3 regions of the Candidatus Allofournierella merdipullorum genome follow, and region 3 is predicted to be linked to each of the others. Evidence: predicted binding sites of a transcription regulator. Region 3 holds the regulator's gene; each other region holds the start of a gene.

Region 1 (4,642 bases), on a different contig from region 3:
CCCGTCTGTATGTATGGGCGCATTGCTGCCCGTCGCTGCGGAACGCAGGTGCTCTCCTTCCAGCGTAAGGCAATGCAGCACTGCCTTCTCATTGCACCCGGTGGACAGATAGATGCGCTCGCCGATCACGGTGATGCATGTGATCTCTCCCTTCCAGCTCCAGAGGAGGTCGCCCTTTGCGCTGTAACGGCACAGCATTTCCCTGCTTTTGTCATTCTGCGGGTACAGATCTGCCAAAAAGCCGCCGTCCGGCAGCAGGTACCCCCAACCGAGCCCCATGGGCTGCCCCTCGGGGATGAGCGGCAGCGGAAGGGGAAGGATTCCTGCGGAGTCGGATACAATGCGGGCCGTTTTCGGCGCATGGCCGCCGCCCTCATCTTTCTTTCGCTCTTCGGTAATGGTCAGCAACCGTCCGTCATCCGCAACGTAACAGAGGTCGCACAGCCCCTCCTCCTGCAATGGCGTAAGCAGGAGATGTCCGTCCTGGCTCCAATGAGCCCATTCGCCGCCGCTGCAGGCCACTCCGCAAGGAGAAGTGACGCAAGACTGTCCGGAAGGGCCAACCGTTTCCAACGTCAGGTAACCCATGGGCCGCAAAATCATTGCCCCGGAACCACAGCCCAGGCCCTGTCCCCGCTCCCCGATCTCCTGCAGCAGTTCCATACCGGTCTGGTTTTTCAGTTTAGGCGGCAGCGGATGGGCCTCGATCCAGGCATACAGCGGTTTGTCGTCGGTCGGTTGAAATTCTACCCTCTCAGGATCGCTGTCCTCACGGACAAAGAGCGGCGCGCCCAGCAGGCAGGAGAGGATCTCCAATTTTTCCTCCTGGTCCCGTTCCGCGAAAAGCCGCTTCAGGAGCGGGGCAAGCTTCGGCGGCAGCCCCAGGCCTTCGCAAAATGCGGCGGTATTTCCCGGCACGTGTTTCTCCTCTTCGTCGCAGACAAGATGGCGTGCGATGCGCTTGCCCGAGACATAGAGCGTCAGCGACAAAGCATCGCCGTCGAACATGGACACGGACAGCACCGTGCAGTCCAGCTTCCGGGAGAACCACCCAGTCTTGCGGTCCAGCTGTGAAAAGCTGAGATCATCGGGGCAGGCGGTGACGAAACGTTCGGACCATTGCCCCACCAGGGCTTTGGGCAGGGCCGCCTTGACAGCGCTCTCGGCAGCGCCGAGGATCTGAAGATTGCTCACGGTAGTTCCCATCGCCGCATCTCCTTGCTCTCTTATAGCTTTTATGTATGCAGTGTGACTTGATAATTTCAGTAAACATACTTTGGGCCTGAAAGCAACGCACAGGATTTGAAACGACCTCTTTTGTCATGCGATTTCAAGCACAAAAAAGCCGGCACTCACAGTTCCTGTGAGTGCCGGCTTCTATCATTCTGTCATGCGCTTTGTTTGACAGCGCAGGTTTGACGCAAACTCGCGTTCACCCGCGCAAAAACCCGGCGCTTTCAGGGTTCATGGCATGGATCAATACATACCGCCCATGCCCATGTCGGGCGCAGCGGCGGCGGGAGCGGGCTGCTCCGGCTCGTCGGCCACGATGCTCTCGGTGGTCAGCACCATGCTGGCCACGCTGGCGGCATTCTCCAGAGCGGAGCGGGTCACCTTGGTGGGATCCACGATGCCGGCCTCGATCATGTCGCAGTAGACTTCGTTCTGGGCGTCAAAGCCGTAGTTCATCTTGCCGGCGCTGAGGATCTTGTCGATGATGACGCTGCCCTCCAGGCCGGCGTTCTTGGCGATCTGGCGCAGAGGAGCTTCCAGAGCCTTCAGCACGATCTTGGCGCCGGTGCGCTCGTCGCCCTCCAGGCCCTCGCAGACCTTGCTGACAGCGGGGATGGCGTTGATGGGGGCGGTGCCGCCGCCGGCCACGATGCCCTCTTCCACAGCCGCCTTGGTGGCGTTCAGGGCGTCCTCGATGCGCAGCTTCTTATCCTTCATCTCGACCTCGGTGGCAGCGCCGACCTTGATGACGGCCACGCCGCCGGCCAGCTTGGCCAGACGCTCCTGCAGCTTCTCCTTGTCGAAGTCGCTGGTGGAGACTTCCATCTGAGCGCGGATCTGAGCCACACGGTCCTTGATGGCGTTCTTGTCGCCGCTGCCGTCCACGATGGTGGTGGTCTCCTTGGTGACCTTCACCTGGCGGGCACGACCCAGCATCGCCACGGTGGCATCCTTCAGCTCATAGCCCAGCTCCTCGCTGACGACCTGGCCGCCGGTGAGGATGGCGATGTCCTGCAGCATCTCCTTGCGGCGGTCGCCAAAGCCGGGAGCCTTGACAGCCACGCAGGTGAAAGTACCGCGCAGACGGTTGACGATCAGGGTGGACAGAGCCTCGCCCTCGATGTCCTCGGCGATGATGACCAGCTTCTTGCCGCTCTGGACGATCTGCTCCAGCAGGGGCAGCAGATCCTGAATGGCACTGATCTTCTTGTCGGTGATCAGGATGTAGGCGTCGTCGATGACAGCCTCCATCTTCTCGGTATCAGTGACCATGTAGGGGGTGATGTAGCCACGGTCGAACTGCATGCCCTCAACGACCTCGGAGTAGGTCTCGGCGGTCTTGCTCTCCTCGATGGTGATGACGCCGTCGGCGCTCACCTTCTCCATCGCCTCAGCGATCAGCTCACCAATGGCGGCGTCGCCGGCGGAAACGGTGGCAACACGGGCGATGTCCTTGGAGCCGTTCACCTTCTGGCTGTTGGCGGCAAAGGCCTCCACAGCAGCCTTCACGGCCTTCTGCATGCCGCGCTTCACGTCCATGGGGTTGGCGCCGGCAGCCACGTTCTTCATGCCCTCGCCCACCAGAGCCTGAGCCAGAACGGTAGCAGTGGTGGTGCCGTCGCCGGCAGCGTCGTTGGTCTTGGTGGCCACTTCGCGCACCAGCTGGGCGCCCATGTTCTCAAAGGCGTCCTTCAGCTCGATCTCCTTGGCAATGGTCACACCGTCGTTGGTGATGACGGGGCTGCCGAACTTCTTGCCCAGCACCACGTTGCGGCCCTTGGGGCCCAGGGTGATCTTAACGGTATCCGCCAGGGTGTCAATGCCGGCGCTCAGGGCCTTGCGGGCCGCTTCGCCATGCAGGATCTGTTTAGCCATAATGCTCTATCTCCTTTTATCTGGTTTCACAAAGAAAGTTTATTCTTCCACAATGGCAAGAATGTCGCTCTGACGCACGATGGTGCATTCCTCGCCGTCCACCTTGACCTCAGTGCCGGAGTACTTGCTGGTGAGGACCTTGTCGCCCACCTTGACGAGCATCTCCACTTCCTTGCCGTCCACCATGCCGCCCGGGCCCACAGCCAGAACAACGGCCACCTGGGGCTTCTCTTTGGCGGAGCCGGCCAGGATGATGCCGCTCTTGGTGGTTTCTTCGGCTTCCACGGTCTTGATCACAACGCGGTCAGCCAAGGGTTTGATCTGCATAAGAATGCCTCCTGTTCGAACTATAAAATAATTTGCATTGTCAGAAATTGTTTAGCACTCTTTGCTCCCGAGTGCTAATATATATTTTATCCACTTGTCTGCCAAAAATCAAGAGGGTAAATTAAAAAATTTTTGTGAACAGTTTTTACAGTCCGCCTGTTTTCCCCGGGCCGTTTGCCCAAACACGGAAACCCGCCCGGCCTCGTGGCCGGGCGGGTTTCGTCAGTTTTTGGCAGGCAGAAGGATGCGAGCGTCAAGGGGGCAGACTTGCGCCGACAGGCTCATGCATTCCCGGCACTCGCCATCTTCGGTAACAACGATGGGGCGGCCATCCAGCACTTTCACCTCCACACGGCGCACCCGGCGGAACAACGCAATGTCCCGGTAGGCCGGCGCGATCTGGCCGTTTTGGATGTGCTCGCCTTTTTTATATCCGCCGATGACCCGTGCAACGGCCAGGCGTCCGATTTTGCGGATGAGCACCAGGTCCAGCAGACCGTCCTGCATATCCGCCTCGGGCGCGGCGATGTAGCCGCCGCCATAAGCCCTTCCGTTGCAGATGGTGAGCATCAGAAACTCGCCGGTGATGACTTCATCATCCGCTTTTACTCGCAGGCGATGGCCCAGCGGCCCGCAGATGGACTGCACAATGGAGAGATTATAGGCCATCGTGCCGCCGCAGAAAGGCAGGCGGCGAAACTTTGGGATACCATAAGCCACCTGGGCGTCCAAACCGGCGGAGCAGATGGTGGTAGCCACACCGTTCTCCGTCTGGATCAGGTCGATCTCCATCACCTGTCCACACATCATCCGCGGAAGATCAAGGAAAGGTTCCCTGCCTCCGAAATTCCGTACAAAATCGTTGCCGCTGCCGCAGGGAATGCATCCCACCGCTGCGTTGGCGTGGCCCCGGGCGCCCCGGATCACTTCGTTGAAGGTACCGTCGCCGCCACAGGCGTACAACCGCACTTCCTCCCCTGTTTCGGACCGCTGCGCGGCCAGTTCCACCGCGTGGCCCGGATATTCGGTGAGAAGGATCTCATAGTCCACACCCAGGCTTTTGGCCGCCGTGATGATCTGCGGCACCAGCACCCCGCTGGCGTCCGCTTTGCCGGAAATGGGATTGACGATGAACACATGTCTCATTTTCAGCGCCTCTTAACTCAATATTTCCGCCCGCTTCAGGGCAGGTCGCAGGCCGCCGCTT
Region 2 (4,642 bases), on a different contig from region 3:
TCTCGGCCTTTTTCTCCTGCTCCGCCAGCTGCTTTTTCAGCTCCGGCAGCTTGCCGTACTTCAGCTCGGCGGCCTTGTTCAGGTCGTACTCCCGCTCGGCCTTTTCGATGGCCGCGTTCGTTTTTTCGATTTCTTCCCGCAGGCTCTGCACGCTGCCGATGCTGGACTTCTCGTTGTCCCACTGGGCCTTCATGGCGCTGAACTGAGCGCGCATCTCGGCCAGTTCCTTCTGCAGCGCCGCCAGCCGCTGGGCGCTGAGGGTGTCGGTCTCCTTCTTCAGGGCGGCTTCCTCAATTTCGTGCTGCATGATCTTGCGGCGCAGATCGTCCAGCTCCGAGGGCATGGAGTCCATCTCGGTGCGGATCATGGCGCAGGCCTCGTCCACCAGGTCGATGGCTTTGTCCGGCAGGAACCGGTCGGTGATGTAGCGGTCGGAAAGGGTGGCCGCCGCGATGAGGGCGCTGTCCTGGATTTTCACGCCGTGGAACACCTCGTAGCGCTCCTTCAGGCCGCGCAGGATGGAGATGGTGTCCTCTACGGTGGGCTGGTCCACCTGCACCGGCTGGAACCGGCGCTCCAGCGCCGGGTCCTTCTCGATGTACTGGCGGTACTCGTCCAGAGTGGTGGCGCCGATGCAGTGCAGCTCGCCCCGGGCCAGCAGGGGTTTCAGCAGGTTGCTCGCGTCCATGGCGCCGTCGGTCTTGCCCGCGCCCACGATGGTGTGCAGCTCGTCGATGAACAGGATGATCTGCCCCTCGCTCTTCTTCACCTCGTTCAGAACGCTCTTCAGTCGCTCCTCAAACTCGCCCCGGTACTTGGCGCCCGCAACCAGCGCGCCCATGTCCAGGCTGAAGATGGTGCGGTCTTTCAGGTTCTCCGGCACGTCGCCCCGCACGATACGCTGGGCCAGGCCCTCGGCGATGGCGGTCTTGCCCACGCCGGCCTCACCGATGAGGCAGGGGTTGTTCTTGCGCTTGCGGCACAGGATGCGGATGACGTTCCGGATCTCGGTGTCACGGCCGATGACCGGGTCCAGCTTCTGCTGGCGGGCCAGCTCCACCAGATCCTGGCCGTACTTCTTCAGCGCGTCGTAGGTCTCTTCCGGGTGGTCGCTGGTCACCCGCTGGCTGCCGCGCACGGTGGCCAGCTGCTCCAGAAAGCGGTTCTTGTCAATGCCGAAGCTGTGCAGCACCTGCCGCACCGCCTCATTGGGCTGCTCGATCAGCGCCAGGAACAGATGCTCCACGCTGACGTACTCGTCCTTCATGGATTCGGCGGTGTGCTCGGCGGCGGTGAGCACCTTGTCGGTGGCCGGCGAGATGTAGATCTTGTCCGCCTCGCGGCCGGTGCCCGTCACGTGGGGCAGGGCGGCCACCTTCTGGGCGGCGGCCGCAGCGAAATTGCCGGGCTCCACGCCAAGCTTCACCAGAAGCTGCGGGATCAGCCCGTCCTGCTGGCTGGCAGTCGCGGCCAGAAGGTGCTCAGGCTCCAGCGCCTGGTTCTGGTACTCGATGGCCAGCTGCTGGGCGCTCTGCAGCGCTTCCAGCGTCTTTTGGGTATATTTATTGGGATTCATACAGTCCGTCCCCCTTTACAAAAGCAAACTTGCTTGGAGATATTCTTAGTTTTAGCACTCTCACGCCTCGACTGCTAATATTGTATTCCCGGCACTGCGGAATGTCAAGGGCTTTCACAAAAAATTTATAAACGCCGGCCGGCTTTCGTTGCCTCCGGGCGGCGGATGGGGTATAATCCCTTTATATTATTATATAATAAGGGGCGCGCAGCCCCGGGAGGTCCACTATGAAAGCACACATTGCCACGCTGCCCCCGCCCACGGCCCTTGCCTGGAACGTGACCGCGCCGGGGCTGGAAACCGTCTGCGCCGCCGCGGGGGTGCGCCTGCGCACCGTGGAGCCCGGGGAGCTGGGCCGGACGGTGGGCGAACTGTGCGGTTTGCCGGGCGCGCCGAAAGGCCGCGGAGAGGGCGCGGCGGAGGATGTGCCGGCGCTGGTGCTCTGGGGGCTGGACCGCAAGGCGCTGGACGGCTTTCTCGACCGGCTGTGCCAGGCGCAGGTGAGCATCCCGCTGAAGGCTGTGGTCACCGACACCAACCGCTCCTGGACGTTTGACAGCCTGCTGAAAGAGCTGGCGGCGGAGCGCAGGGAAGTGGAACAGCGGCAAAAATGAGAAAAGTTTTGCACGATTGGAACCATTCTGTCATCTTTTACCCACCAATTGACATTGACAAACATCTGACGCACAGGTATAATAGGGGTGCTGCCCAAAAGGGCATGGATGTATATGTTCGTTTTTGAGAGGAGTAAGACAACATGAAAAAAGTTTTGGCTTTGGTCATGGTCCTGGCTCTGGCTCTGAGCTTCACCGCTTGCGGCGGCTCTGGCAAGAAGGTCAAGACCGGTATCGCCATCGTTTCCAGCCTCAGCGGCACCAACGCTTCTGCCGATGAGACCGGTCTGGCTCAGGTCGACAGCACTGTCGCCGCCGTGACCGTGGACGAGAGCGGCAAGATCGTTTCCTGCAAGATCGACGTGGCTCAGAACAAGGTGCCCGTGAACGCTGACGGCAGCTTCGACACCTCCCTGACCTTCAAGTCCAAGCAGGAGCTGGGCACCGACTACGGCATGACCCCCGCCAGCCCCATCGGCAAGGAGTGGAACGAGCAGGCTGACGCCTTCGCTGCTTACGTTGTTGGCAAGACCGCTGCTGAGGTCGAGGCCATCGGCGTGACCGGCGAGCACAATGCTCCCGACGTGGCCGACCTGGCTGCTTCCTGCACCATGAACGTTGTTGACATCAAGGCCGCCATCGTTGAGGCTTGCAACAACGCTCAGGATCTGGGCGCTTCCGCCGACGACACCCTGGGCCTGGGCCTGTCCACCGGGATGAGCTCTTCCAAGCTGCCCACCGCTGACGAGGCCGGCCTGGTTCAGACCGACACCACCTACGCCGCTGTCACCTACGACAAGGACGGCAAGATCACCAGCACCCTGCTGAACTGCACCCAGGCCAAGTTCGACGTCACCACCGAGGGCGCCGTGACTCCCAAGAGCGAGACCATCGTTCCCAAGATGGAGCAGGGCGACGACTACGGCATGCGTGGCGCCAGCCCCATCGGCAAGGAGTGGAACGAGCAGGCCAACGCCTTCGCTGCTTACCTGACCGGCAAGACCGCTTCTGAGGTCAGCGCCATCGGCGTGACCGGCGAGCACAGCGCTCCCGACGTGGCCGACCTGGCTGCTTCCTGCACCATGAACGTGGTGGGCTTCATCGACGCGGTGGGCCGCGCCATGGCCTGATCGACGACCAACGTCTGAGATCGAGATAGAACCCCGGGGCTGGGCCGCAAGGCCCGGCCCCTTTTTTCCATTCGGCGGCGGAGCCGCTTTGCAAAAGGAGACGCCATGGGCAAACGTGTTGTGAGTTTTGTGCTGAGCCTCGCTGTGTGCGCCGGGCTGCTGAGCGGCTGCGGCGGCGGGGCGGCCTCTTCCTCCGCGCCTCAGGATCCGGAACTGGCCGGGTACGAGCGCTACACCGTGAGCTGGTTCGACGTGTTCGACACCGTGACCACCGTGATCGGCTATGCCGAGAGCGAGGAGGAGTGGAACCGCCAGATGGAGGCCCTCCACGCTGATCTGGTGGAGTACCATCAGCTGTATGATATCTACTATTCCTATTCCGGCGTGACCAACCTGCGGGACGTGAACGAGCGGGCGGGCCAGGAGCCGGTGACGGTGGACGCGCGCATCATGGGGCTTCTCACCGAAGCCAAGACCATGCACGAGACCACCGGCGGCAAGATGAACGTGGCCTTCGGCACCGTGCTCAAGATCTGGCACGACTACCGGGAAACGGCGATGGACGACCCTTCCAAGGCCGCGGTGCCCTCCATGGAGGAGCTGGAGGCTGCCGCCCGGCATTGCGACATGAACGACCTCATTCTGGACGAAGAGGCCTCCACCGTGTATTTTGCCGACCCGGAGATGCAGCTGGATGTGGGCAGCGTGGGCAAGGGCTATGCCGTGGAGATGGTGGCCCGGGCCGCCGAAGAGCGGGGACTCAAGAGCGCCCTCATCAGCGTGGGCGGCAACCTGCGCAGCATCGGCCACAAGCCGGACTACTCCCGTTGGACCGGCGGCATCCAGAACCCCTGGACTACTACCGCGGATATTGTGCCCTCCGAGAGCGGCGGTTATGTGGCGGTGGTGGAGGTGGAGGATATGTCGCTGGTCACCAGCGGCAACTACCAGCGCTACTACGAGCTGGACGGCGTGCGCTACCACCACCTCATCGACCCGGACACCCTCATGCCCGCCAACTACTATTCGGCGGTGAGCGTTCTCGCGCCGGACTCCGGCCTTGCCGACTGCCTGTCCACCGGCCTTTACTGCATGCCGCTGGAGGAAGGACAGGCCCTGGTGGAGAGCCTGGAGAACGTGGAGGCCATGTGGATGATGAACGAGGAGGACGAAGTCGTCTATTCCAGCGGCTTTGAGACCCATCTGAAGCAGATCTCCTGAATCCTTTTATGCATAAGAGAAGGCCCCCGGCCCGCGCGTTCAGCGCGGCCGGGGGCCTTTTGGTTTTGGATAAGCGCCGGGGCGGTTCACTCCACGGTGGA
Region 3 (4,642 bases):
TTGAAGTCGGCGTCCACCACACCGTCGTCGGGCTTGCCGGCGTTACCGGCATTGCCCGCGTCCGCGCCGGGGGCGCCCGCCGCACCGGCGGCCTGGGCGTTCTTGTACAGCTCCTCGCTGATGGCGTAGAAGGCCTTCTGGACCTCCTCCTGCTTTGCCTTGATGGCCTCGATGTCGGTGCCCTTCAGAGCCTCTTTCAGCTCGTTCAGCTTGGCTTCGACCTCGGCCTTCTTGGAAGCGTCCACCTTGTCGCCCAGTTCGTTCAGGGTCTTCTCGGTCTGGAACACCATCTGGTCGGCGCCGTTGCGCACATCCACTTCCTCGCGGCGCTTCTTGTCCTCGGCAGCGAACTGCTCGGCCTCGCGCACGGACTTCTCGATGTCCTCCTTGCTCATGTTGGTGGAGGCGGTGATGGTGATGCTCTGCTCCTTGCCGCTGCCCAGGTCCTTGGCGCTCACGTGCACGATGCCGTTGGCGTCGATGTCAAAGGTGACCTCGATCTGAGGCACGCCGCGGGGAGCGGCGGGGATGCCGTCCAGCTTGAACATGCCCAGGCTCTTGTTGTCGCGGGCAAACTCACGCTCGCCCTGCAGCACGTTCACTTCCACGCTGGGCTGGTTGTCGGCGGCGGTGGAGAAGATCTGGCTCTTCTTGGTGGGGATGGTGGTGTTGCGCTCGATGATCTTGGTGCAAACGCCGCCCAGGGTCTCGATGCCCAGGCTCAGCGGGGTGACGTCCAGCAGCAGGATGCCGCCCACTTCCTTGTTCAGAACGCCGCCCTGGATGGCAGCGCCGATGGAAACGCACTCGTCGGGGTTGATGCCCTTGAAGGGCTCGGTGCCCATCTCCTTCTTAACGGCCTCCTGCACGGCGGGGATACGGGTGGAACCGCCCACCAGCAGCACCTTGCCCAGGTCAGAGGGCTTCAGGCCGGCGTCGGCCATGGCCTTGCGGACAGGGCCCATGGTGCGCTCCACCAGGTCGGCGGTCAGAGCGTCGAACTGGGCGCGGGTAAGGGTGGTGTCCAGATGCTTGGGGCCGGTGGCGTCGGCGGTGATGAAGGGCAGGTTGATGGCGGTGCTGGTCACGCCGGACAGCTCGATCTTCGCCTTCTCGGCGGCCTCCTTCAGGCGCTGCGCGGCCATCTTGTCCTGACGCAGGTCGATGCCGTTCTCCTTCTGGAAGTTGTCGGCCAGCCAGTCGATGATGCGCTGGTCAAAGTCGTCGCCGCCCAGGTGGGTGTCGCCGTTGGTGGCCAGAACTTCGGTCACGCCGTCGCCCATCTCGATGATGGACACATCGAAGGTGCCGCCGCCCAGGTCGTAGACCATGATCTTCTGGTCAGAGTCCTTGTCGGCGCCGTAGGCCAGAGCCGCGGCGGTGGGCTCGTTGATGATGCGGCGCACGTTCAGGCCGGCGATGGTGCCGGCGTCCTTGGTGGCCTGACGCTGGCTGTCGTTGAAGTAGGCGGGCACGGTGATGACCGCGTCGGTGACCTTCTCGCCCAGGTAAGCCTCGGCGTCTGCCTTCAGCTTGGCCAGGATCATGGCGCTGATCTGCTGGGGGTTGTAGTCCTTGCCGTCGATGTTCACCTTGTAGTCGGTGCCCATGTGGCGCTTGATGCTGCTCACGGTGCGGTCGGGGTTGGTGATGGCCTGGCGTTTTGCCACCTGGCCCACCAGACGCTCGCCGGTCTTGGTGAAGCCCACCACGCTGGGGGTGGTGCGGGCGCCTTCGGCGTTGGCGATGACGACGGGCTCGCCGCCCTCGATGACGGAAACACAGCTGTTGGTGGTGCCAAGGTCGATGCCAATGATTTTACTCATAGTATATCTCTCCTTATTTATACTCAAATGGGATGGAATGTTTTGATATGGGAAAGGGCCGTTCGCCCTTTTCAGCGGGATTATTCGGCCACGATGACCGTGGCGTGGCGGATGACCTTGTCACCCAGTTTGTAGCCCTTCTGGAACACCTGCAAAACGGTGCCGCTCTCCTCGCCGTTCTCGGCGGGCTTCTGCATCACCGCGTTGTGCACCGCCGGGTCGAAGGGCAGCCCCAGCGCGGGGATCTCCTCCACCTTGAGGGCTTCAAAGGCGGCCTTTGCTTTTTCCAGCGTCAGGGTCACGCCCTTTTTGAAGTTCTCGTCGGCGGTGGGGGCGGCTTCGGCCATCTCCAGCGTGTCCAGAATGGTGAGGATCTTGCCCACCGCGTGGGCTACGCCGCCCCCGAAGGCGGCGTCCTGCTCCCGGGCCGAGCGCTTGCGGAAGTTGTCGTACTCGGCGGCGGTGCGCAGCAGCCGGTCCTTGGCTTCATCCGCCTCGGCCCGGGCCTTTTCGGCCTCGGCTTTGGCGGCGGCCAGCTGGGCCTCCAGATCCTTCTTGGTCTCTTTCTTTTCCTTCGCGGGGGCCTTCTCCGCCTTGGGGGCGGTTTCGGCCTCGGGGGTCGTGGTCTCGGCGGCCTCTTCGGGCCGGATGTTGGCTTCGTCCATCATTGCGGGTCCTCCTGTGCCTTGCCGGCCATGCACTCGCCGAGCTTCAAGGCAAAATAGTCAAGAACGGGCACCAGCTGCTCAAAGGGCATCCGGGGGGGGCCCAGCAGGGCGATGGCCCCGGTGAGGCCGCCGCCGGCCAGGTAGCGCTTGCTCATGAAGCACAGCCCCGGCAGCGGACGCTGCAGGTCCTCGCCCAGCAGCACGGTGGTGCGGCCGGTGCGAGGGGTGATGAGCCTTCCGGCCCGTTCGTCGTCGGTGAAAAGTTCCAGCACCCGGGGCAGAAGGCCGGTGAGTTCCGGCCAGCGCATCAGGTACTGCAGCCCCTGGGGATAGGTGCGGGCGCGGGCGGCTTCCCGAAGCAGGGCCGCCGCGGCGTTCAGCACCGGGTAGAGCTCCTGCCCCCGCTGGCCCAGCTCGGCGGCCAGGTTCGCCAGCACAGCGCCGGTCAGGTCTGCCGGGGCCACGAAGGTCAGCCCCCGGTTCAGCACATCGGCCAGCAGCGCCGCGTCCTCACTGGTGAGGTCGGTCTCCAGCCGGGCCACACGGGTGCGCACGCCGCCGGCGCTGGTCACCGCCAGCACCGCCGCGGTGCAGCGGCCCACCTGCACCACCTCGTAGTGGGCGATGCACAGATCGTCCGCCCGGGGGGTGGTGGCCGCCACCATGAAGCCGGAATAATCCGCCAGCGCCGCCGCCGCGCCCGCCGCAAGCCGTTCCGGCTCGTAGTCGAGCCCGGCGAAGATGTGGTCGATCTCCGCCTTCTGCCGGGCGCTAAGGCCCGGCGCGGGGCGCATCAGATTGTCCAGATAATAGCGGTAGCCCTTGGCGCTGGGCACCCGGCCCGCGCTGGTGTGGGGCTGTTCCAGAAGGCCCAGCTTTGTCAGCGCGGCCATCTCGTTGCGCAAGGTCGCGCTGGACACCGCCATGTCGAAATACTGGCAAAGGAGCCCGGAGCCCACCGGCTCACCGCCCTGGGTGTAAAGGGCCACAATGGCCTCCAGCACTCGCTGCTTTCGATCGTCCATTGCCATGCGGCCCACCTCTTTTCTGAAGTTTTAGCACTCAATGCTCCCGAGTGCTAAATTTATTGTACTCCATTTTATCCGTCTGTCAAGGGGGTGGTACGAAAATTTCGCAAAGTTTCATGGTTTGTTCACACACCCCGCCGCCCAGCGAAAAAGCCCGCGCTGTGCCCTTTGGGGCGAAGCGCGGGCATGAGGAAGAAAAGCGGGGCGCGTCAGCTCTCCATCTGCTTTGCCAGAAAGGCGGCGGCAATGGTGAGGGACTTCTGCTCCTCCGGGTTGGGAGCGGCGGTCTTCTCGTCGCTCAGAAGGGCCACCGCCCCCGCCACGTCGCCGGCGGCGATGATGGGCACGGCCATGTGGATGTGGCGGGCGGCGCCCTCGCAGGGGAACTGGCAGTCCTCGGCGCGGCCGGAGTGCAGATAGACGCGGCGGGCGTGCATCAGCTTTTCCAGCGGGATGCTCACCCGCTTTTCCAGGCACTCCTTGCGGGCGGGGCCGCAGGCGGCGATGACGCTGTCCCGGTCGCAGACGATGGCGGTGCGGGAAAGGTTCTTTTGCAGAACTTCGGCGTACTGGGCGGCGAAGGCGGCCATCTCCCCGATGGGCGAATACTTTTTAAAGATGACCTCGCCGTCGCCGGTGGTGAAAATTTCCAGCGGGTCTCCCTGGCGGATGCGCTGGGTGCGGCGGATCTCCTTGGGGATGACCACCCGCCCCAGCTCGTCGATGCGGCGCACGATGCCGGTTGCTTTCATAAGTCGGTTCCTCCCAATGCAGATATTGGCTGCTGGTAGTATTTGCATCCGGGGGAAAAATATGCAGCGGCGGGCAAAAAGAGGCCCGGGGCCTGAAAGGGCCCCGGGCCGTCTGCGTCAGCGATGAAGGGGGTAGTCGCGGCAGGCCTGCACATAGGCCCGGATGTTCTGCCAGGGCACCTCCGGCTCCAGCAGGTGGGTGGGGGCAACGAACAGGCCGCCCTCCTTGGCGATGTCCAGGTTCTTCCACACCTCGGCCCGCACTTCCTCCGGCGTGCCGAAGGGCATCACCGTCTGGGTGCCGATGGTGCCGTGGAACACCAGCCGGTCGTGGTATTTGGCGTAGATCTCACCAAAATCCATGCACT

The links. Region 3 encodes HrcA, which represses chaperone genes, less so after heat shock. Its sites were predicted from a motif close to TGTTAGCACTCNNNNNNNNNGAGTGCTAACA; they were not measured.
Region 1: ACMNAY_RS07455 (co-chaperone GroES) is a predicted target of HrcA. The motif match lies at 3,485-3,515, and genes of this name have one in related genera.
Region 2: clpB (ATP-dependent chaperone ClpB) is a predicted target of HrcA. The motif match lies at 1,626-1,656, and genes of this name have one in related genera.

The regions. Positions count from the first base shown of each region.
Region 1 covers NZ_DBFNWJ010000043.1:69,611-74,252, reverse strand. The annotation lists gene ACMNAY_RS07465 (hypothetical protein) at 1-1,206, opposite strand, end outside; gene groL (chaperonin GroEL) at 1,477-3,108, opposite strand; gene ACMNAY_RS07455 (co-chaperone GroES) at 3,148-3,435, opposite strand; gene ACMNAY_RS07450 (diacylglycerol/lipid kinase family protein) at 3,658-4,581, opposite strand; gene ACMNAY_RS07445 (Xaa-Pro aminopeptidase) at 4,617-4,642, opposite strand, start outside.
Region 2 covers NZ_DBFNWJ010000016.1:23,497-28,138, reverse strand. The annotation lists gene clpB (ATP-dependent chaperone ClpB) at 1-1,576, opposite strand, end outside; gene ACMNAY_RS02920 (DUF3783 domain-containing protein) at 1,804-2,190, shown strand; gene ACMNAY_RS02915 (hypothetical protein) at 2,334-3,320, shown strand; gene ACMNAY_RS02910 (FAD:protein FMN transferase) at 3,426-4,541, shown strand; gene ACMNAY_RS02905 (ABC transporter ATP-binding protein) at 4,628-4,642, opposite strand, start outside.
Region 3 covers NZ_DBFNWJ010000059.1:14,399-19,040, forward strand. The annotation lists gene dnaK (molecular chaperone DnaK) at 1-1,826, opposite strand, end outside; gene ACMNAY_RS10935 (nucleotide exchange factor GrpE) at 1,907-2,494, opposite strand; gene hrcA (heat-inducible transcriptional repressor HrcA) at 2,491-3,519, opposite strand; gene ACMNAY_RS10945 (stage V sporulation T C-terminal domain-containing protein) at 3,732-4,274, opposite strand; gene ACMNAY_RS10950 (uroporphyrinogen decarboxylase family protein) at 4,392-4,642, opposite strand, start outside.